Regions from separate parts of the Salinimonas marina genome, predicted to be linked through region 1. Evidence: predicted binding sites of a transcription regulator. Region 1 holds the regulator's gene; the other holds the start of a gene.

Region 1 (12,253 bases):
TGAGCGTCTAGAATGTAGTAACTGTCCACGATTTAGCGCTGGGGCACGGTGAGCGTCTAGAATGTAGTGGCTGTCCCCGATTTAGCGCTGGGCCACGGTGGGTGTCCACGAGTTAGTGAGTGTCCAAGATGTATCCACCCACGATGTATCCACCTATGTTTGCAATACTGCCGATGGTTACGTTGGGGGCGGGTTATCCTTGTGGATTTTCATGATCATTTCAGCTTCGGTATGAGGAATGTCACAGGTTTGGACCAGTTCTTCTACTGAAGCGCCCTGCTTCACCAGTTCTGCCGCGCGCTGGTACAATCGCATGGAGGGGTCCTGAAGTTTAACTTCTTTAACCTGTGCTTCCACCGCGGTAAGACTATTTTGTAATTGCTGTAAATGCCGACTTTGCACTAAAGAACGATTTTGCTTTTCATCCAGTTGATGCTGAAAATGGCGTAACTGTTCTTCGGTGACTTTAAGATGGTGACTGTGTTCATTTTGCAGGTGCTGCAATCGGCGCTTCAGGGTAAGCAGATAAAACCCCAGAGCTATTAGCAGCACAACTGCTGTAGCACCGAATGCCATTGCGATAACAGTGAGCTGGGGTGCGGTCATAATAACTCCTTAAAAACGCCGTGGTGAAACATCCAGAAAAACTGAGCGGCGCGGGACACCGCCTGGGACCAGCAACTAAAAAGCAGGCATTAAGCCTGCTTTTTAGTAAATTCGCAAGTCACTTATAATCCTGACAATTCATCCCACTCATCATCAGATAACAGCTTATTCAGGTCGACCAGAATCAACAATTCGCCGTCGCGATTACTTACCCCCTGGATAAACTTGGCACTTTCTTCGGTACCAACATTAGGCGCGCTGTCTATTTCAGATGATTTTAAGTACACCACCTCAGCCACGCTATCCACCAGAATACCTACAACCTGCTCATCGGACTCAATAATAACAATCCGGGTATTGTCGGTGATATTGCTGGGCGGCAACCCAAAGCGCGATCGTGTATCGATGACAGTGACGACATTACCACGTAAATTAATAATACCCAGCACATATTCAGGCGCGCCTGGAACAGGGGCAATTTCGGTATAACGAAGCACTTCCTGTACCTGCATTACGTTAATACCATAGGTTTCATCACCTAACCGATAGGTCACCCATTGCAACACTTCATCATTGTTGTCGGGGGTATTATTTATTGCTCTTTCTTCGTTCATGAACCTGCTCCGATTGCCGGGTACTAACCTTGACTTCCCAGCCCTTGGTTAAGCATTGAAATTAACTGATGTACATTCAACAATGCACACATTCTATCTTTTACCATCCCTGCCAGCCAGGGCCGTTTGCCGGTAACTTCCCGCCACTTAATCTCAGTTTTCGACAAAGTAACCGTATTTACCAATTTGTCACTGGCTAGCCCCCAGGAGCTATCGCCTAACATTATAAGATACTGATAGTTTAGCTGATCAGCCAGGGCGTGATTGTATTTTTCTGGCATTACCCACATCGCCGTATCCACCACACTAATTTTTTCTTCCCGATGGAGCATCACACCTTTAAACCAGGCAGGCTTGCCGATTAATGGCCCGGTTTTCCCCAGCCGGTGAATGCCGCCCAGGGTTATAAGCGGTACCGCCAGCGTCAGCCCCCCACTTCAAAAAACAATGCCTGAAAACGCTCAGGAAGATGTTCCTGCAAGCTACTATTTTCGACCGCTACCGGCTCAGGGGCTGGCATCGCTTCAAATTGCTCCAGCAGGGTCTCTTCATTTTCTTCAGGTATGGGCTGGGCAGAGGGGCTTGCCATCGCTTCACTTGCACAAACCTTTTCAACCTCTAACTCTGTCTCTTGCAGCTGCAGGGCCGCCGCTTCTAATAACCGGGCTGTGGAGGCCGTGGCCTGCACAGGATCTTCAGGTTCACTCAATAACCCATCCAGATAGTCGGCCACCACCTTTTCATTAGCAAATGGGGTACCTTTACTCATTTACAGGGTCCAACTCTAAAACCTTTAGTAACAGACGGTAAGCGGCTACCCCACGGGTTTTGGGGTACAGCACCGACGCCGGCAACTGCTGCAGGCTGGCATCCCTGAAATGCGTATCCACCGGAATCATCCCCTGCCATACCTCTTCGCTGTAGTCGGACATCAGTTTCGCCTGGGCCTGAATTGCTGCCCGTGTTCTCTTATCAAACATGGTGGGTACCACAATGGTGTCAAACTGCTTATTTAACGAGCGGCTCATCATGGTCAGTGTATGCATCATCCTATCGAGCCCTTTTAACGCCAGGAACTCGGTTTGCACCGGCACAATAACCTTGTGACAAGCCGCCAGCGCATTCACCATCAAAACCCCCAGCACAGGCGGACAATCCAGTAATACATAGTCAAATTCATCGGTGACACAACTAAGCGCTTTTTTAAGCATCAGCCCCATTCCTGGCGCGTTGCCCATCTGGCGGTCCAGGGTTGCCAGCGCCATGGTGGCGGGCAACACAAATAACCCATCCACCTTGGTAGGTGACAAACAATCAAGAACCTTATCGGCGGTAACCGGCTCTTTGTTAGTAAAAATATCGTAAACCGATAAGGTTTGTCCTTCGGCCTCTATGCCAAAATAATAACTCAGCGACGCATGAGGATCGGTATCTATCAATAACACACGGTATCCAGCCTGAGCCAGTAAACCACCAAGCGTCACTGTGGTAGTGGTTTTGCCCACCCCACCTTTTTGATTGGCGATGGTCCAGATCTTCATCCTAGTGTCTATACCCGTGCATGTGGCTACACTGCCATTTCAGTAATAATGCAGTCAGCCATATTTTCGATACCAATACTTTTCTGGGCAAGCCCTTCTTTAGCGATAGCCTGAGGCATGCCATACACCACCGAAGAAATCTGATCCTGGGCCCAGATGCTGGCTCCGCCTTGACTTAACAAGCGACATCCTTCGCGTCCATCCGCGCCCATGCCCGTTAAAATAACTCCCAGTACCTGCCCACCAAAGATATTGGCAAGACTGGTAAAGGTCACATCCACACTGGGGCGATAGGTAGCCGGATTGTCGGCATCATCAATAATACGTAATACCGGCTGGGGCCCCCGGTGCTCCACGACCATTTGCTTACCGCCTGGCGCAAGATAAGCCCAGCCAGGTTTCAGTTCATCGCCATCGGCAGCTTCTTTAACACGAATGTTGCATTGACTGTCCAGTCGCTGCGCAAACGCATTGGTGAAGGTACCCGGCATGTGCTGGACCAGAATAATAGGCGTTGGAAAAGTGGCAGGTAAGCGCGCAAGCACTTTGTGCAGCGCCACCGGCCCACCGGTCGAAGCACCTATGGCCAGACACGCGTATTTTTTTCCTGAACGAGTCACACTGGATACGGTAGGCAAAGTTACACTGTCCTGGCGGCCGCTAAGCATCGTAGAGCTGCGAAAAAAACTATGACGGGGTGCATTGGCGGGCATGTCCGGGGCCCGGTTACTGCGACTAGGTATAGTGCGGCTAAGACTGCCTTTGCGCCGGGCCAGCAAGCGCACTTTAGTACGCAAAATGCCAGACACCTGGCGTCGATCCTGGGCGATATCTTCAAACCGTTTTGGCAAAAAATCTAATGCCCCGGCTTCAAGGGCATCCAGGGTCGCCTGCGCGCCCTGGTGAGTTAATGAAGAAAACATCAGAATCGGCACCGGCCGCCTGGTCATAATTGCTTTTACCGCGGATATACCATCCATTACCGGCATTTCCACGTCCATCGTCACTACGTCCGGGGCACACTTTATCAGCATATCCAGGGCTTCCTGGCCATTCCGGGCTTCGCCTACAATTTCCAGCTCGCGGTCCTCGCTGAGTATTTCACGTACACGACGACGGTAAAACGCAGAGTCATCGACAATCAGTACTTTAAAGACCATGTATGGGTAATTCCTTGGACGCCCGATTGTCAGTTTTTGCGAGCGTAACGTTTTAGCAAGCTGGGAACATCCAGTATCAGTGCGATACCACCATCAGAAGTAATCGTGGCCCCGGCCATGCCAGGTGTACCCTGTAGCAATGCATCCAGCGGTTTAATCACCACTTCTTCCTGACCAATCAAGGCATCAACAACAAACCCCACCTGCTGGGTGCCAATCTGAACCACCACTACATGACCCTTTTCCCGGTCAATATTGGTGGTGCCGCGGGTCAACCAGTCGCCCAGAAAAAATAATGGGATAGCTTTAGAGCGGACAATCAACGTAAGCTGACCATCGACCGTATTGGTTTTGGTAATGTCCATATTGATGATTTCACTGACCGCGCCCAACGGTAATGCGAAGGTTTGCTTACCAACGACAATCATCAGCGTGGGCAAAATAGCCAGGGTCAGAGGGACTTTGATTTCTAACCGGGTACCTTTACCCAGTTGCGAGTCGATATTGATTGTGCCATTAAGCTGGTTGATTTTGGTTTTCACCACATCCATGCCAACGCCACGACCGGAGATGTCACTGATTTCAGTTTTGGTGGAAAAGCCCGGGGCAAAGATAAGATTGAAGGCATCTACATCCGACATTCTGGCTGCAGCATCTGCATCCAGTACCCCACGGCTGATGGCAATGTCTTTCAGCTTATCCGGATCCATGCCTTTACCATCATCGGCAATGGTCAGCAGGATATGGTCGCCTTCCTGGGAAGCCGAAAGTCTGACGGTCCCCATGCGTGCTTTGCCAGCGGCCTGGCGTTCATCCGGCATCTCGATCCCATGGTCCACCGAGTTTCTGACCAGATGCACCAACGGATCAGCCAAAGCTTCCACCAGATTTTTATCCAGATCGGTGTCTTCACCTTCCAGCTCAAGGGTAATTTCTTTTTTCAGGCTGCGCGCCAGATCCCGCACCACCCGGGGAAAGCGACCGAACACTTTTTTGATCGGCTGCATACGGGTTTTCATTACCGCTCCCTGCAAATCACCGGTCACCACATCCAGATTAGCAATGGCTTTGGACATCGACTCATCACTGGTATTGATGCCCAGACTCAACAGGCGGTTACGCACCAGCACCAGTTCACCAACCATATTCATGATTTGATCAAGACGTTTGGTATCCACCCGAACGGTGGTTTCCGGCTGCTGACCCGCACCGCCAGATTTTTTATCGTCTTTTTTAGCCGGGGCGGGCGCCGGTTTCGCCGCTTCAGAAGCCGGTGATGCCGCAGTGGATGCTTGTTGCTGCCGTTTTGCCTGAGCGATAGCCGCCGTGGCATCTTCATCGACTTTCACTCTGGGCTTGGCCGGTGCGGCAGTCTCACCGGTATTCGCGACATCCTCCTCAGATTTGATGGTAGGCCCCTGCCCTTTACCATGCAATTGATCTAATAAGGCTTCAAATTCGTCATCGCTGATTTCATCGCCGCTCGCAGAAGCAGTGGCAGAGCTTGGTGTGGCACTTGCTGGCTGTGCAGCTTCAGCGGCAGAAAACTGGCCTTTACCGTGTAGCTCATCCAATAAGGCTTCAAACTCATCATCGGTAATATCTTCACCAGCCGGCGCTGACGTGGCTTTCACCGGTTTATTTTCGGTATTACTTACCGCCGTTTCCGGAGACGGAGACCGTCCTGGTGCGGCGGTGCCATGCAGCTCATCCAGCAGCTTTTCAAATTCATCTTCGGTGATCTCTTCAATACCGCCCTGGGCATCGGTGCTGCCGTGCATCGCTGCCACCTCTGGTGCGGTGGGTACCGGTTCTACCACATCCTGGGCAGAGTCATCCATATTCAGACCGCCCGCAGGGTGTTCGCCCATCGCCGCCGTGGCCCCAAATATATTTTCATCGGGAGACTCAGGATGACTGAGTTTGTGCAGAATCTCTACCAGGCCGGCATCGGCAGGTTCTAATGGTTCGCGTTGTTTGACCTTCTCAAACATAGCGACCACCACATCTGTGGCCTGCAATATGACATCCATCAGTTCGGGGGTCAGTGTTCGCTGGCCGTTTCGCATGGTATCAAAGACATTTTCAGCGCCATGACAAATTTCAACCAGCTCGGTCAACGCCAAAAAGCCCGCGCCGCCTTTAACGGTGTGATAGCCACGGAAAATTGCGTTAAGCAAGTCACTGTCTTCTGGATGGTTTTCAAGATCGACCAGTTGTTCTTGTAATTGCTCAAGAATTTCACCCGCCTCGACCAAAAAGTCCTGTAAAATATCTTCGTCTAATTCAAACGACATCTGCCGGCTCCCTTAAAAACCTAAGCTGGACAAAAGATCGTCCACATCATCCTGGCCTTTCACCACGTCGTCGCGTTCTGCGGCGTTAACAATTGGCCCTTCAGCTTCGACACTACTTTTTTCTTGTTTTTTGTTTTCTGTAGCTGGCTGTTCAGTTTCCGGCTCACCAAATACCGTAAGCATGTGTACCAGACTGTCTTCAACTTCTTTAACCAGTTCGATAACCCGTCGAATTACCTGACCCGTCAAATCCTGATACCCTTGTGCCATCAGCACCTCGGTTAACAGACCGGTCAGTTTTTCTGACTCCGCAGCCGCGTTATTCAATAAGCCATCCAAGTCGCTGCATAGCACCTTAAACTCAGCGACATCAATTTGCCGCGTCATCAGCTTTTTCCATTCCGGCATAATGGTATTAATGCGCTCGGATAAGCTTTCAGCGATAGGCATGCTGGCTTCCACCGCATCCATGGTGGTATTCGCAGCTTTTTCGGTTTCTTCGATAACGTAGGTCAGACGGGTTTGCGCGTCGGGGATATCATCATTGGCTAAGCCCACAATACGCTCATCCAGCTGGAAGCTGTTGAGCGCATCGTGCAACTGGCGGGTTAATTTTCCCACTTCGGCAAAAAGTTCGATAGACTCTTTGGTAGAAATGGCTTCCAAAAGCTCGCGGGCGGCGACATTGTCACCTTGCTCAAGATGCACCACAAGTTGCCGGGCTTCTTCCAACGAGATAGGAACATTGACATTCGTTGTCATCCAGTATTCCTTTTTAATACCGTAAGAGCGTCGGGATTAACCTAAGCGTTCAAAGATCTTATCTAATTTTTCTTTTAGCGTGGCAGCGGTAAAGGGCTTCACCACATAGCCATTTACACCAGCCTGCGCTGCTGCCACGATTTGTTCTTTTTTTGCTTCGGCTGTGACCATCAAGACCGGCAGATGTTTTAGTCTGCCATCCGCACGGATGTTCTTGAGCAGGTCAATACCCTGCATGCCAGGCATGTTCCAGTCGGTTACCACGAAGTCGAAATCACCTTGCTGAAGCATGGGTAATGCTGTGTTGCCATCATCTGCTTCCTGGATGTTAGAAAACCCTAAATCCTTTAACAGGTTCTTTATGATTCGTCTCATAGTAGAAAAGTCATCTACCACAAGAATTTTCATACTTTTATCCAAAATGGCCTCCACCGGGGATTAAATATTGTTGTTGTGTTTGTTGTTGTATTAGCTATCGGCACGCCAGCTTTGCATTTTAGCTTTTAATTTCAGCATTGCCTGGCTATGAATCTGGCTGATCCTGGATTCACTGACATCCAGCACTTCGCCTATTTCGCGTAAGTTTAATTCTTCATCATAATAAAGAGACAGCACAATCGCTTCACGTTCAGGCAAGGTCGTAATAGCATGCGCCAACGCCTTCTGAAACGCGCCCTGCATCAAATCTTCCAAAGGCGAGTCATTACCCTGATTGACTTCAGTGGTGATCACATCTTCGGACACGCCTAAATCTTCAATTCCCACCAGCTTACCGGCGTTGACCTCATTGAGCATCTGATGATAGCTATCAAGGCTGACATCGAGCTTGGCGGCGATCTGGACATCACGCGCATCGCGCCCGGTTTCTTTTTCAACCTGGGCAATCGCTTCAGTGATCGCACGACTGTTTTTGTGTACTGAACGTGGGGTCCAGTCACCTTTTCGAATCTCATCAAGCATGGCTCCGCGGATACGAATACCGGCGAATGTCTCAAAGCTGGCGCCTTTCGACCCATCGAAATTTTTTGCTGCTTCCAACAACCCAATCATACCGGCCTGAATCAGATCATCCACCAGCACACTGGCAGGTAACCGGGCCATCAAATGATGGGCAATTCGCTTAACCAGTGAAGCATGACGCTCTACCAGTTGCGTTTTACTGGATTGCTGTTGGTAGGCAGCGGCTTTGCTATTCAACGTTGCGTTCCTGTTGCTTTATGCGAAACCAGTTGCTCGATGAAAAATTCCAGATGGCCGCCTGGCTGATTCGGGATCGGCCAACGCATGGCTTTGGTCGCCAGCTGTGAAATAGCCACGGCGGCGGGTGAGCCGGGGTACGCATCCACAATAGAAGTTTGTTTGCGTACCGCCCGACGAATATTTTCATCGAAGGGGACGGTGGCGACCAGCTCCAGCGCGACATCCAGGAAGCGTCCGGTAACTTTGGACAACTTACTGAATAGCTCATGGCCTTCGCGGGTGTCGCGCACCATATTCGCCACGATTTTAAATCGGAAAACCCCATGTTCGCGGTTCAGAATTTTAATCAGGGCGTAAGCATCGGTCAGGGAGGTGGGCTCATCGCACACCACCACCATGATATCCTGAGCTGCTTTGGAGAAGCTCAGCACCATATCTGAGATGCCCGCTGCGGTATCCACAATCAATACATCGACCTGCGAACGTAATTCGCTAAAGGCCCGAATAAGGCCGGCATGTTCGATGGAAGACAACTCGGTCATGGATTGCGTACCCGACGTAGCCGGCGCAATCTTGATACCGTGAGGGCCGGTGACCAGTACTTCATCTAACGTACATTCACCAGAAAGCACATGCGAAAGATTGCGCTCCACACGCAGCCCCAACATGACATCCACATTCGCTAACCCCAGGTCCGCGTCTAACACCATGACGCGCTTGCCCTGCTTGGCCATTGAGATGGCTGTGTTGAGCGTAATGTTGGTCTTCCCTACACCACCTTTACCACCGGTAACGGCGATAACTTTGATTAATTGTGACTGATTCATCTTTCGTAAGCTACTCGCTTGATCTTCAATCATACTGCCTGTGCTGAGTTAACAAGGTTACTAGGGTTAGTATGATTCAAACCGTACTTTTTATAAAGCTTTGCCGCAACCGATACTAAAGATTTTGCGTCAGCGACCTTTATATCTTCAGGCACTTGCTGACCATCGGTAACATAGCTGACTGGCAAACTGTGTTCTATGGCTACGCTGAGCACTTCGCCCAGACTGTAACATTCATCTAGCTTGGTAAAGATGCACCCATCCAGCTTCACCGCATCATAGGCATTTATAATACGCTGTAATGCCGGGTATTGGGTATTCGCCTGAGTAACCAGGTACTTTCTCACCGGTTGCATCTGCCCATGATCAAACTGAGAAAGCTGTTTTATCAGGCGGCTGTCACGCTGGCTAAACCCGGCGGTGTCAATTAATACCATGCGTTTGTGCCGTAACTGAAACAGCAACTCGGCCAACTCTTCACTGGACTGCGCCTTACGTACCGTACAGCCAATAATTTTGCCGTAGGTCGCCAATTGCTCATAGGCAGCGATACGGTAGGTATCAATGGTAATCATCGCCACCTGGTCGGCGCCATATTTTTGTGCGTAACGCGCCGCCAGTTTGGCCACCGTGGTGGTTTTTCCGGTGCCGGTTGGGCCGACTAAGGCCACCGCCCCGGTTTGCGACAGAATATCATTACCCGCGACATGCATGCGATTAGCCAAAAGATTTAATAAGTACACCCAGGCTTCGCGTTCGTTGTATTGTTTGGGGGTGTAATGCACCAGCTGTTCGGATAACGACTGACTCAGGCCCATCCCCGCCAGGCATTTCATTAAATAACTATGCACCGGGTTTTGCTGATGCTGTTTGGTTTCCATCAGACCCGCCACCTGAAACTGGAGCACGTTACGTAATGACGCCAGCTCTTCTTTAATGGAGTCTAAATCACTGCTGCCACTGGCCGCGGAAGCCTGTGGCTGTCCGGTAAATTGCGTCGGTGAGTCATTGAACCTGGGCTCATCAATATCAAAACTAAAGTCACTGGTCGGTTCGCTGTAATGACGGTGCCCGGCGCTACGAGGGCTGCTCACCGGCGCTGCGTCTGGGCGCAGGCTGGGTGGTTCATTAAAAGCCGGTGCCTGAGACGCAGGCGCTACCGTGTTATCGGCTGCTGCGGCACGCGCTTCCTGCTGCTTTTGCAACAAGTCACGCAAACTATCCGGCCCATCATCGCCGATAATTTCACTTAAACTGGGCGTGGCATTTTTACTGCGACCCTGGGGCTGAGCTGAACCGCGCTGGGCGGCTGGCTTTGGGCGGGGCGCCAGTTTCGCTTCGGGCTCTTTGTCAAAAGCCGCTACCAGCTCAATACCGTCGGCAACCTTGCGATTGGACATAATCACTGCATCGCTGCCAAGTTCAGCTTTAACTGCATTGAGCGCTTCGCGCATGTCTTTACCAAAAAAACGTCTGATTTTCATCGCAACCTCGTTACCAACGGTGTCAGATTATTGACCCACTGAACTGACTATTCTTATCTGTTTATCATCTGGCACTTCCTGATACGACAGAACATGAAGACCAGCTACAGAGTATTTAAAGAAGCGGGAGAGTACGGGGCGTAGCATACCGGAGGTTAGTAACACGGCCGGTTCGCCGGAAAGTTCCTGTTGCTGACTGGCCTGTTGCAATGTTTTTTGCATCCGGTCGGCCAGTCCAGGTTCGATGCCTGCGCCATCTTCCCCACCTGCTTGCAAAGACTGGTGCAACATCTGTTCCAACTCTGGCGCCAGAGTTATGACGGGGATTTCTCGACCGCCCTGACATATCTCCTGCGAGATAAGACGTTTAAGTGAGATACGCACCGCAGACACCAGTACATCCGGGTCCTGGCTCTTGGTACCGTACTCACTCAGGGTTTGCACAATAGTGCGCATATCGCGGATCGGCACCCCTTCAAATAATAAGGTTTGCAGAACTTTAACCACGGAACTCAACGGCAGAATATCCGGCACCAGGCCTTCCACCAGCTTAGGACTGCTTTTGGCCAGCATATCCAGCAATTGCTGGGTTTCTTCATGACCCAGTAGCTGATAGGCGTTATTGGTGAGCAGCTGAGATAAATGCGTAGCCACAACCGTAGCGGCATCCACCACGGTATAACCCAGGGTTTGCGCGTGCTCTCGCTGGGCAGGTTTGATCCACACCGCATCCAGCCCGAACGCTGGATCCTGGGTCGCCCGGCCCTGCAATTCGCCAAATACCTGACCCGGGTTTATCGCCAGCTCTTCATCATGACTGATTTGCGCATCGCCAATATTAACGCCCAGCATCGCAATGGTATAAGCATTGGGATCCAAATCCAGGTTATCGCGAATATGCACCGGCGGTATCAAAAAGCCCAGCTCCTGAGACAGCTTCTTACGTACGCCTTTAATCCGGGTCAACAATTCGCCGCCCTGAGATTTGTCCACCAATGGAATCAACCGGTAACCGACTTCCAGACCAATGGTGTCTACCTGCTGCACATCTTCCCAGCCCAGCTCTTTGGCTTCCGGTACCCCGGTATCACCTTCTGCAGGCAGCGTAGTGGCCACCGGCTGTTCTGCCGCTTTTTTAAGCTGCAGACTTTGCCAGTAGGCATAGCCGCCGGCAATGGCCGAGAAACCTAAAAAGGCAATGTGAGGCATACCCGGGATAACGCCCATTACAAACAACACCGCTGAGGCAATATACAAGGCCTTGGGGTCACCCAGCTGCGAACGGATTTCCCGCCCCATTTCCTGAGTTTCATTTTCGCGGGTCACAATAATGGCGGTGGCCACCGACAGCAGCAGGGAAGGAATTTGCGCCACCAGACCATCACCAATGGTGAGCAGGGTATAGACCTCTACCGCGCGCCCAAAGCTCAGGTCGTGCTGAATCATGCCGATAAACAGACCACCGACAATATTAATCAACATGATGAACAGACCCGCGACAGCATCCCCTTTAACAAATTTTGACGCACCATCCATGGACCCGTAAAAATCAGCCTCGGCAGTAACTTCTTCGCGACGTTCACGGGCCTGATCCTGGTCGATATAACCTGCATTCAGGTCGGCATCAATGGCCATTTGCTTACCAGGCATAGCATCCAAAGTAAAGCGAGCGCTTACTTCCGAAATCCGTCCGGCACCGGCTGTGACCACTTTAAAGTTGATAATAAGCAAGATAGCAAAGACCACGACCCCGACCGCATAG
Region 2 (12,253 bases), 340 kb from region 1:
ATGCCGTTGTCAACGGTAACAATCACCTCGGCACCTTCATCGCAGGCCACATCAACAATTTGTTCGCTAAGACCATAGCCAAAGTCAAAACGATTCGGCACCAGGTAGGAAACCTGTTGCAGGCCCATTTGCTGTAAGGCCAGCATACAGATAGCAGTACTGGTGGCTCCATCGGCATCAAAATCGCCTACGATAACCACCTTCTGATTATTGTAGATAGCCTGACACAGCAGGCTGGCGGCTTTGTCAGTACCGGTAAGGTGGGCGTAATGTTGCAGCGCCTGAACTTTGGTTTCCAGCTCGTCCAGGCTGGCAATCGCCCGCCCGCGGTAAACCCGATCCAGCACCGGGTGAAGTGTGGGGCACAAAGGCTCGCGCGTCACTGTGCGCCGGACAATCGACAATCCCATAGAAACTTGTCACCTTAAATAGCAGGTATAAAACGATGCCCTATGATAGCGTTTATCGACGTCCAACAGTAGTCTGAGACCACGATAGTCTGGCTGAATTTTTAGCCGGCTTTGTCCAGTGCCTGTGCCAGAATGCCCGCCGGCTGATAACCCGGGATCAGCGTGCCATCTTCTAAGATGATGTTGGGGGTGCCATTTACGCCGACTGACTGACCAAACTGAAAATGCTCGGCGACTTTATTCTGGCATTGCGCCGAGGCGATATCCTGATCCTGTTTAGCCGCGGTGAGCGCGTCGTTAGGCTCTTTAGCACACCATACCGAGACCATCTCGTCATACACCGGCGACTGCAGTCCGGCGCGCGGGAACGCCAGGTAATTCACGGTGATACCCAGCGCATTAAGCTGATCTATCTCTTTATGCATCTTGCGACAATACCCACAAGTGGTATCGGTAAACACCGTGATCACATGCTCTTCATTTTTAGCCTTGTACTGAATTACCGAGTCGGCGTATTTTTCGACGCCTTTCAGGCGCATCCTGGCCAGCGCATTTTCAGTAACATTGGCCATGTCGTTGTTCATATCAAATATGCGGGCCTGCATAAAGTACCGGCCATCTTCAGAGATATAAAACAGACCACGGTCGGAGGTGACCTGCAACAGTCCCGGTACCTCGGACTCACCAATGGCCTCGACACTCACGCCCAGCTGGTTTTCCAGCTTCGTCTTAACCTGGTCGCTGGTTTGGGCCAGGCTTACAAAGCTGGAAACCAGCAACGCACTCAAAGCCAGTAATTTCATGGTTGGTTTAAACACACCTACTCCTTAAAGCATCCGATATTGCAACAGACCTGGCCTGTTGGTGATTTATTTCAATTTAAACGCATACTAACACAGTCTTATTGAACGCCTATCCGTTTGGTTTTTGCAGCTAACCACGGGGATGATGCTCGGCAATCAATGACTGCAGACGTTCGGTCGCCACATGGGTATAGATTTGGGTGGTAGACAGATCGCTATGACCTAATAACATCTGCACCACCCGCAAATCAGCGCCATGATTAAGCAAATGGGTGGCAAAAGCATGACGCAGGGTATGCGGGGAAAGCGGCTGGCTGATACCTGCACGAAGGGCATAATGCTTAATCCGGTGCCAGAATGTCTGGCGGGTCATTTGTCGTGAGCGGGTACTGACAAACAGGATATCACTTTGGGTTTTAAGTAACTGCGGACGCGCGGTACTCATATAGATGTGCAGCCAGTCGATGGCTTCTTCACCCAGCGGCACCAGCCGCTCTTTATCGCCCTTGCCGGTTACCCGAATCACACCCTGCTGGGTATTAACCTGCTCCAGTCGCAGGCCCACCAGTTCACTCACCCGTAAGCCAGTAGCATAGAGCACTTCAAGCATACAGCGGTCGCGACATTCAATGGGTTCATCAATATCGGGCGCCGCCAGCAAATCATCCACCTGCTGTTCGCTTAAGGTGGCGGGCAGACTTTTTGGGGTTTTAGGATTGGCTAACGCGGCCACCGGATTATCGCTGCGCTGGTTCAAACTGATCAGATACACATAAAAAGCCCGCATGGCACTCATGGCCCGCATAGTGCTGCGACTCGATAGGCCCTGTTGATGGCGGTAACTCAGATACGCCTGAATATCTTCGGTGTCCAGCACCGCAATATCCTGACGCTGATGGGTCACACAAAACAGCGCCAGTTTTTTCAGATCGGTGCGGTAGCTTTGCTGGGTATGTTCGCTAAGCCCTTTTTCCAGCCATAGCATTTCAATAAACCGGTCAATATGCTCCAGACTTACCGCGGGCACATCGGCGTAAGTGCTCATTTAAAACCCCGCCGCTCTTTAATCAGCTCATAAGCCGCCTGAATATCCTGGGTTTTGTTTTTGGCCATTTCCAGTGCCTGTTTCGGTAACCCTTTGGAAGCCAGTTTATCCGGATGATGTTCCGCCATGCGCTTGCGATATGCCCGCTTCACCGTTTTTTCATCATCCTCTTCGCTTACCCCCAGAATTTGGTTGGCATCGGCCAGGGTTTGGGTCTGGCTGTAGGTGCTTTTGCTGCCCTGCTGCTGTTGTCCGCGCTGACGAAAGCGCAGTTCAGCCTCATAGGCGGCCAGCAGATAATCCAAATCCTTACGTTTAAAACCCAATGCCTTGGCGACTTTTTCCAGCACCTTGAGTTCGCCGTGGGTGACCTGGCCATCGGCAAATGCAGCCTGTATCAGTATTTCCAGAAACACCTGTAATATGTCGCGCCGGCCATGACAGTTTTCATATAAGCTGGAGAGGGTGTCGGTAACCGGGTAATCCGCCGACTTGCCTTCGCGATAGGCATCCTGGGCTTCTTTGCGTGCCTGTCCCTGTAACTGCATGTCATCCATTAACGCCGTGGCAATTTGGATTTCGCGAGGGGTGACCTGACCATCGGCTTTGGCCAGATGCCCCAGCGCCGCAAACAAACTATGAAAAAAGATGGCCTGTTGTTTCAATCCTGACTGGTCGGTGAAAAAACGGCCAAACCCACCCAGTTTATTGAAGTCCTGACTATAGGCTTTATCAAACAAGTGACCGACAATAAGCCCCAGAATCGCACCGGGTATTTTTAAAAACATAAAGCCAAAGATCAGCCCTAGCAACTTGCCCCAAAACGGCATTATCAAACTCCCCCTACATTGATGGCCGGAACAACGTATTGAATTTACTCGTGTGCAAGTCCGGCAATAGTGTGCCTAATTTAGCGTTTTTTGTTGTATGAATCGAACAATCCCGCCGACAATTACGCTGAATATGCCTGTGATAAGGTGATTTCCAAAGCTTTTTTCCACTCCATGGTTGGTTATTGATACTAAAGTGCTTAGAATTGGTGGGTATTTACGTACGTCGGCCAGGATGGTTGGCGCTTTGTATCGTAACGGACAGCATTCTGGCGACTTATCTTCGCTTACCCGGATAAGTACAGATCGGACAGTATCACTAACAGGCCATTCACCCTCGCATGAAAAAGACCTGCGCATCGCTTTTGTTATTTTCTCTTGGCTGGTCATCAGCTCAGGGACAAACCACCTCTGACACGTCTGAGCCGGAACCCCGTACTGGCATGGAACTGCTGTGTCCGGCGTCGCCGGTGCAGTTTTCTTCGACCCAGCTGATGTCCACGGGTGAAGTGAAAGTAGAGGCTGACTCCACTGAATTTTTGTCTCAGCGCAAGGCCAATTTCAGTGGCAATGTCGATATTACCTCCGATGCTGCCACTATCCGTGCCGATGAAGCGCAGGTGAAAAATAACGGCCGCCAGCTACAGGCTTCTGGTGATGTGCAATATCAGGATGCGCAGTTGCAGGTAAACAGCGACGAGGTCATGCTGGACTCGGTCACTGAAACCCTGAACATGTCGAATACCGAATATCATTTAAATGGCTCTAATGGACGTGGCACCGCCCGCATGATTGATCTGACCTCCGCCGACGGCCTGACACTGACCGATGTCAGCTTTACCACTTGTCCGGCCCAAAGCCGTGACTGGATGATCAAAGCGTCTGAAATCAGTATTGAGCGTGACTCGATGTGGGGCCAGGCCAAAAACACCCGCTTTTATGTGGGGGATGTACCGGTCTTTTATCTGCCCTATTTTGCCTTTCCGGTCAGTGATCAACGCCAGACCGGCTTATTGTTTCCTGAAATTTCCAGCTCCTCGAACACCGGGCTGGATATCGAGCAGCCTTTTTACTGGAACATGGCACCTAATTACGACATGACGGTGTCGCCCAGGCTGATGACCGATCGGGGCGTTCAGCTTAAAACCCAGTTTCGGTATTTAAGCGAACAGGGTTACAGCATGCTTGATGTTGAGTATCTGCCGTCAGACAAAGACACCCCAAATGAAGACAACCGCTATTTTTATCGTCTGGCCCATGACGGCTACTTAAGTCAGAACTGGACTGTGGGCGTCGATGTAAACGGCATCAGCGACGACAACTATATCGTCGATCTGGGCTCTGAATATTACAACCGGGCCGACACGCACCTGGCCCGCACGCTGGGCCTGAACTATTTTGCCCCCGATATGCTGCTGGACATCCACATTCGCGACTTTGAAACAATCGGGTTCCAAAATGACTCCTATCGGGCCTTGCCCGAGGCACGGCTGGCCATTACCAAACCCTTTGCCCGGTATTTTGAGTTTTCACTGGACTCCGAGCTGGCCTATTTTGACAACAAAAACGACACCTCGCCCACGGCCATGCGGTTTCATGTGGCCCCCACCCTGGCGCTGCCTTATCAGCGCCACTGGGGCGAGCTGAGCGCCGAGGCCACCGTGTTGAACACCTATTACCGGCAAAGCAATATCGATGACACTGACTTAGCCGATGAAGTAAACCGGACCCTGGGTCAGGGGCGATTGTTCGGAACCTTATATTTTGAGCGGGATGGGGGCTGGTTCAGTGACACCGGCACCACCACCCTGGAGCCAAAAGTACAGTATCTGTATACCTCGTATGAAGACCAGCGTGAAATTGGCATCTACGATACCACGGTGCTGCTGACGGATATGGAAAGCTTGTTCCGGGGCCGTGAATTTACGGGTTTGGATCGTATTAATGATAATAATCAGGTGACTGTGGGCGTTACCTCACGAATTTTAGATGACGCCCACCGGGAACAATTTGCCCTTAGCCTGGGTCAGATATTCTACTTTGGCGACAACCAGGTGATTTCGCCGACCCAGAATCAGGACCGCTCCGCGTTGGCAGCGGAGCTGGACTGGCGAATGACAGATCGCTGGTATTTCCATTCAGATGTGCAGATAATGACGCAAACCGATAAGGTGGAGCGCAGCAGCCATACTCTGGAATACCGGCGGGACGCCGAAAGTCTGGTGCAACTGACCCATCGTTATGTACGCGAGCTCAGTGGGGAAACTATTGATCAGGTTGGTATTTCTGCCAGCTGGCCAATTAATCAAAACTGGCACTGGGTAGGGCGTACCTACCGCGATTTGGAAAGAAACCGCAGTATCGAGTCTTATTTTGGTTTACAGTACGAATCCTGTTGCTGGGCAATCCAGGTGGTCGCGCAACGTCAGCTAAGCAACCGCTTTGCAGATGACGGACAGCAGTCCACCGATGAATATGATTCTGGTATTGGTGTGCAGTTTATTTTTAAAGGACTGGGTTCCTCCAAATCAAGCCGACGCATGCTTGAAGACGGAATGTTTGGCTATCGGCAACCGTACAACCTGAATTAATTTACCATGCTACATCTCAGTGATGGAATGTAGTGATACAAACGACAATAAAGAGTGATTATGAAGTTCATTATACGGGCTATGTATTTAACTGCCCTGCTGACGTTTTCTAGCTGGGCACAGCAAGTTTCTCTGGATCGCGTAGCGGTCATCGTTGACCAGGGTGTGATATTGGAAAGCGAAATTGAGGCGCTGGTGGCGGATGTCCGGCGCAACGCCCAAAATAACGACCAACAACTCCCGGCGGATCGGGTATTACGTACTCAGGCCATCGAGCGTCTGATTCTGAAAAACCTGCAAATGCAAATGGCAGAACGCATGGGGATTCAGGTCAGCGATCCACAGCTTGAGCAAACCATTGCCAACATCGCCCAGGGCGAAGGCATGAATGTGCCTCAGCTGCGTGACGAACTGAGTAAAGAAGGCATGAGCTACGATGATTACCGCGAAGATGTACGCGAAGAATTAATCATTGGTGAGGTGCGCCGGGCCAATGTACGCCGTCGTATCTATATCACCCCCCAGGAGATCGACGCGCTGGTCAAGCTGATGGACGAGCAAGGCGCCGAGCAGGCAGAGTATCAGCTGGGACACATTCTTATTGGTCTGCCTTCTGAACCAGCTGAAGATGTCATCGAAGATGCCCGCTCACGGGCAGAAAAAGTCATTAAGCTGTTAAACGATGGTTCTGACTTTGCCCGGATTGCTATCACCTCCTCCTCTGGCTCTGAAGCGCTGGAAGGCGGTGATATGGGCTGGCTGAACATCAACTCCATGCCGACGTTGTTTGCTGAAGCTGTACAGGGCAAAGACAAAGGGGAGCTGATTGGTCCGATTCGAAGCGGTGCTGGTTTTCATATACTGAAGATTAAAGACACCCGCGGCATTGAAAAAGTGACGGTGGAAGAGGTGAATGCGCGTCACATTCTGATCAAGCCGTCTATCATTTTAAGCGAAGACAAAGCCAAAGAGATGCTGGTTAAGTTCCGTCAGCAGGTCATCGACGGCGAAGCCGAGTTTGCCGCACTGGCGAAAGAGCATTCCGATGACCCGGGCTCGGCCTTAAAAGGCGGCAACCTGGGCTGGGCAGATCCCAACATGTATGTGCCTGCCTTTAAAGAAGCCCTGGCGAACCTGGAGCCCGGTGAATACAGCAAGCCAATCCGTTCCTCTCACGGCTGGCATTTGATTCAGCTTGAAGATCGCCGTATCGACGATGCGACTGATAAGCGCAAAGAAGACAAAGCCTCACAGCTAATCTACAACCGCAAGTTCAAGGAAGAATCTGAAGCGTGGATCCGCGAAATGCGTGACGCCGCCTACATTGAAGTTTTGTAGGTCAGGCCCAATTAAGAGCAGATGAATATTCAAAAAATAGCAGTAACGCCCGGCGAACCAGCCGGGATTGGCCCCGATTTAATCCTGCAACTGGCCCAGCAACGCTGGCCGGTACAGCTGGTGGTATTTGCCGATACGCAAATGCTTAACGAGCGTGCGCAGCAACTCGGTCTGGCCATACAACTCACCCCTTTTCAGGATGACCTGCAACGCCTGCCTGAGCCCGGTGAACTCTTTATCCGACAGGTAGATATTGAAGCGCAGGTGGTCCCCGGGCAGCTGGATCCGGCGAATGGCCGCTATGTGGTCGAGACTCTGCGTCAGGCATGCCATGCCAATATGCATGAAGGTTTTGATGCCGTGGTAACGGGTCCGGTCCACAAAGGCATTATCAATGAGGCGGGGGTGTCATTTTCTGGTCACACCGAATACTTCGCTTCTCAGTCCAATACGCTGGACGTGGTAATGCTGCTGTCGACCGAAGGGCTTAATGTGGCGCTGGCGACCACCCATATTCCGTTAGAGTATGTGTCCAAAGCCATCACCGCCGAACGTCTGAACCGGGTCATCCGCATTATCGATAACGATTTAAGACAAAAATTCGGGCTGGCTGAGCCGCATATTTTTGTCTGCGGACTGAATCCGCACGCCGGTGAGGATGGCCATATTGGCCGTGAAGAAATAGAGACCATGATCCCGGCGCTGGAAGCCCTGCGTGGCGAAGGCATTAAATTGACCGGTCCCCTGCCCGCAGATACTATCTTTCAGCCCAAATACCTGGAACACGCTGATGTGGTGCTGGCGATGTACCATGATCAGGGTCTTCCTGTACTTAAATTTAAAGGCTTCGGCGCTGCTGTAAATATCACTTTGGGGTTGCCGTTTATCCGCACCTCGGTTGATCACGGCACCGCGGTAGATCTGGCGGGTACCGGCCAGGCGGATACCGGAAGTTTCCAAAAAGCGCTGGAAAAAGCCATCGAACTTGCGAACAGTCATTTATGAGTAAAACCCACCTGGGCCACACCGCACGAAAGCGGTTTGGCCAGAATTTTTTGCATGACGACTATGTCATTGAACAAATTGTTAATTCGATAAATCCCCGCAACGGTGAAAACCTGGTTGAAATTGGCCCCGGTCTGGGTGCCCTCACTGACCCGGTGTGTGAACGTGTTGACGCCCTGACCGTGGTAGAGCTGGATCGTGACCTGGCTAAGCGGCTACGTCACCACCCCTTTCATGGCAGCAAACTGAATATTATTGAACAGGATGCGCTGACCCTGGATTTCACCACGGTCAAAGACAATCTGCCCAATCCAGACCAGTCGCTACGGGTGTTTGGTAATCTGCCTTACAATATTTCCACGCCGTTGATGTTTCATCTGTTTGATTATGCTGACAGCATCCACGACATGCACTTTATGCTGCAAAAAGAAGTGGTCAATCGGTTAGCGGCCGGGCCCGGCTCGAAAAACTATGGCCGGTTGTCGGTTATGGCGCAGTACTACTGCTCGGTAACCCCGGTGCTTACCGTGCCGCCCGACGCCTTTAAGCCAGCGCCCAAGGTCGACTCAGCCGTAGTCAGACTGGTGCCGCACGCCAGCGCCCCGGTAGAGGTAGAGTCGGTGAACACGCTGGAGCGGGTTTGTGCTCAGGCATTCAATCAACGCCGTAAAACCATTCGCAATAGCCTCAAAGACTGCATCAGTGAAGAAAATCTTAGCAGCCTGGATATCAATCCTGGGGTGCGGGCCGAGACCCTGTCGTTGCAAAACTTTGCCACCATTGCCAACTTTATCTATGAGCACGGGACCCCAAAACAGTGACATCGAAGGGCGCAGTAAACGTTGAAGTACAGACACGGCACCTGCCTGACCACCCGGTTACGGAAAAAGGTCAGTTTGCATTTGCCTATCAAATCACTATTACTAACCACAGCGATGTCACCGTTCAGCTCATCAACCGTTATTGGCTAATCACCGATGGTGCGGGTAAACGCAGCGAAGTAGAAGGTTCCGGGGTCGTCGGCAAACAGCCCTCACTGGCCCCTGGCGAAGAGTTTCAGTACACCAGTGGCGCCATTCTGGATACGCCGGTAGGCACCATGGAAGGCTATTACGAAATGCAGTGCGAAGACGGCGAAATGGTACGGGTACCGATCGATGTTTTTCGTCTGGCAGTACCCAATAGCATCAACTAGTTCCACGGGTAGCCAATTTTATGAAGCCATCTTCTGCACAAACTCTGGTGGTCGGCGATATTCAGGGGTGCTATGGCGGCCTGATGAAACTGCTGGACCAATGTCAGTTTGATGAAAAGCGCGATAAGCTGTATGCAGTGGGCGACCTGGTCGCCCGCGGGGAAGACTCGCTGGCCACCCTTACCTTTTTAAAAGGGTTGGGTAATGGTTTTTCCAGTGTGTTGGGCAACCACGATTTGCATTTACTGGCGGTAAGCAAAAACATCCAACCCGCCAATAAAAAGGATCGCCTTGAAAACCTGTTAACCAGTGACCGTCTTGAAGAATTGTGTGCCTGGTTACAATCTTTTCCGCTGGCCCTGGCGGTGGATAACAAACACATCATGGTGCACGCCGGGTTGTATCCAGGCTGGACCCCACAGCAGTTGTTGCGGTTTAGTGATGAAGTAAGCCAGGCCTTGCAACAGGACCCGCATACTTTCTTAACTCAGATGTATGGCAACGCCCCGGCTATCTGGCAGTATGACCTGACTGAGATTGAACGCCTGCGCTTTATTGTGAATGCCTGTACCCGTATGCGGTTTGTGGATAAAGCGTTAAGACTGGATTTGCAGGAAAAGGGCACGCCACCGGCCAGTGATAAAAATCTGATGCCCTGGTTTTCGCATCCAAGGCTTCAGCTGCCAGAAAAACAACGCATTTTATTTGGCCACTGGGCAGCGCTGGAAGGCAAAACACCGTCAAAACGAATTATTGGGCTGGATACCGGCTATGTGTGGGGCAATACCATGACCGCCTACCGGGTCGAAACCAAAGAACGCATTACCGTGACGCCTTAACGCACCCTACCGTCCCCGGGCTAAAGGGTTTGATTTCACGCTACGTGATAAAAACACCCGGCCCAATCAAAATACTTATAAAAGCTTCTGTTTGTCCCGTTTATTGTCGAAAATATTCTGTCATTTGGGCAAATAGATTGTTTTTATACTTAAGAATAAATTTCAACGCCTACCTGCCCTGCTAAATTGCGGTAAAGTATCCATTAGAATAGTCGATATAGTGAGTGGCCTATACAGGCTCGCTTATCCGGCTGATTAGTTCAGCCGATGTATAACCTATTAATCAGGGAAGAGTGTGAGAATTTCGGGCTCTGCCGACCACAATTCTAATAATTAAAATCCCGCATCAGGAGTTTCGATGAAAATCACGGTTGCTAAGCGCATAATAGGTGGATTTCTTACCATCAGCTTGTTGTTAGTCGTAATCAGTATTTCTTCTTTATATAACCTCAACTCTGTCGGGTCTGCTACCGAAGAAGTTAACCAGGTTGCGCTGCCGACCCTTTCGGGTAGCCATACGCTCAAAGCCACCTTTATTAATATGGGCCGGTTAACCTTTGAATCTTATATAGAAGAAGACCTAGCCGGGCTAAAAGCCAAACAGGCGGCGTTTGAAGAAAACCAGGCGGTGTTTGAGTCAACCTACAAACAGCTTAACCAAACGGTGGGTAATGACGCCGAGCTTAAACAGTCGCTGTCCAAGGTTAAAACCAGTTACGACAATTACGTCGCTAATGTCGAAAACATGTACCGTAATCATCATCAGTACATGAATATGCGCAATACCATTGATGATCGTTTGGCGGATGCCGAAGACAATGCTGATGATGCGTCTATGTATCTGCTCGATTTTTCGGATATGCCGTCAGTACAGGCTAATCCGGCATTAAAACAGGCAGCTGCTGCCGGTAGCGAGCTGGAAACCACCTTATTATCGTTGCTGACTGTGTCTTCTGAATACGTTAAAACCCAGACCCTGCTGCGCGCCCAGACCCTGGGTAATGAAGTGACACTGATTGTAAACAATGTTGCCGAGCAGCTATCAGCCATGGTTAGTACCGCCAATAACCAGGATACCTCGGGTACCCTGGATGAAATCAATGACCTGGTAAACGGGTCACTTAACGCCATCACATCTAAAGATGGGGTGTTACAGCTGCATGTGGAGCGTCTGGAGTATCGTAACGCCGCGGAAAAAAATCTGACCCAGTCTGATGTTAATATCTCAGAAGCCATTATTGAGCTTGAGAAGCTGCTGGATCTTACCAGCCTGCGCGCCCAGCAAATTGACGACCAGGTGAGTGAAAAAGTGGCCAGCGGTAACCTGACCGTGATCGTGGTTGTTATTATTTCACTGCTGATTGCCGCCATCATCGGCTACTTTACAGTATTGGCTATCACCCGCCCCCTTAATCGGGTTAATGAATTGCTCAAGGTGGCTTCGTCGGGGGATTTGACCCAACGCCTTGACGATACCGCGCAAGATGAGTTTGGTCTGCTGGCCCGCAACTGTAATCAGCTGATTACTAATTTGAAAACCCTGATCCTGGCCATCAATGATCGCGCCGAGCAGCTGGCGGCAGCCTCTGAGCAAACCTCTACGGTGACTGCCCAGACCACGCATTCTATTCAGGACCAGAAGTCACAGATTGCTCAGGTAGCGACCGCGACCACGGAGATGCACTCAACCTCAGAACTGGTCATGCACAATGCCGAGGACACCCTGAGCCAGATTCGTCATGCCGACAGCGAAGCCAAAAAAGTACGTCAGATTTCACAGGAAAACAAACAGACTATTGAGGTGCTGGCCCGTGATGTGGAAGAAGCGGCACAGGTAATTAATAAACTGCATCAGGATAGCGCCAGTATCGGGGGCATCCTGGATGTTATTCGCGGGGTCGCCGATCAGACTAACCTGCTGGCTTTAAACGCAGCCATTGAAGCCGCCCGCGCCGGTGAGCAGGGTCGCGGCTTTGCGGTGGTGGCCGATGAGGTTCGCACCCTGGCCAGCCGTACACAGCAATCTACCCAGGAAATCAATGCCATGATTGAAGTGTTACAGGCCGGCGCTGAACGTGCGGTGTCTGTGATGAATCAGGGCAAAGAGCAAACCGCGGTGTGTGTAGAACAGACCGACCAGGCAACCCAGGCGCTGGATATCATTTCCGATGCGGTACATCAGGCCCACGATGTCAGC

The links. Region 1 encodes FliA, which starts transcription of late flagellar genes. Its sites were predicted from a motif close to CTAAAGNTNNNNNNNNNNNNGCCGATA; they were not measured.
Region 2: the regulator FliA is predicted to act here: its motif matches at 10,248-10,274, upstream of IT774_RS13900 (HAMP domain-containing methyl-accepting chemotaxis protein).

What each region holds. Positions count from the first base shown of each region.
Region 1 covers NZ_CP064795.1:2,745,419-2,757,671, forward strand. Annotated here, with positions in the region: gene IT774_RS12240 (DUF2802 domain-containing protein) at 178-606, opposite strand; gene IT774_RS12245 (chemotaxis protein CheW) at 729-1,220, opposite strand; partial or broken gene IT774_RS12250 (chemotaxis protein CheW) at 1,244-1,989, opposite strand; gene IT774_RS12255 (ParA family protein) at 1,982-2,761, opposite strand; gene IT774_RS12260 (protein-glutamate methylesterase/protein-glutamine glutaminase) at 2,788-3,921, opposite strand; gene IT774_RS12265 (chemotaxis protein CheA) at 3,951-6,218, opposite strand; gene IT774_RS12270 (protein phosphatase CheZ) at 6,231-6,980, opposite strand; gene cheY (chemotaxis response regulator CheY) at 7,017-7,400, opposite strand; gene IT774_RS12280 (RNA polymerase sigma factor FliA) at 7,449-8,177, opposite strand; gene IT774_RS12285 (MinD/ParA family ATP-binding protein) at 8,174-9,040, opposite strand; gene flhF (flagellar biosynthesis protein FlhF) at 9,037-10,491, opposite strand; gene flhA (flagellar biosynthesis protein FlhA) at 10,519-12,253, opposite strand, start outside.
Region 2 covers NZ_CP064795.1:3,084,166-3,096,418, forward strand. Annotated here, with positions in the region: gene recJ (single-stranded-DNA-specific exonuclease RecJ) at 1-410, opposite strand, end outside; gene dsbC (bifunctional protein-disulfide isomerase/oxidoreductase DsbC) at 512-1,228, opposite strand; gene xerD (site-specific tyrosine recombinase XerD) at 1,344-2,258, opposite strand; gene djlA (co-chaperone DjlA) at 2,255-3,088, opposite strand; gene lptD (LPS assembly protein LptD) at 3,430-5,679, shown strand; gene surA (peptidylprolyl isomerase SurA) at 5,740-7,017, shown strand; gene pdxA (4-hydroxythreonine-4-phosphate dehydrogenase PdxA) at 7,039-8,022, shown strand; gene rsmA (16S rRNA (adenine(1518)-N(6)/adenine(1519)-N(6))-dimethyltransferase RsmA) at 8,019-8,843, shown strand; gene apaG (Co2+/Mg2+ efflux protein ApaG) at 8,840-9,217, shown strand; gene IT774_RS13895 (symmetrical bis(5'-nucleosyl)-tetraphosphatase) at 9,238-10,056, shown strand; gene IT774_RS13900 (HAMP domain-containing methyl-accepting chemotaxis protein) at 10,415-12,253, shown strand, end outside.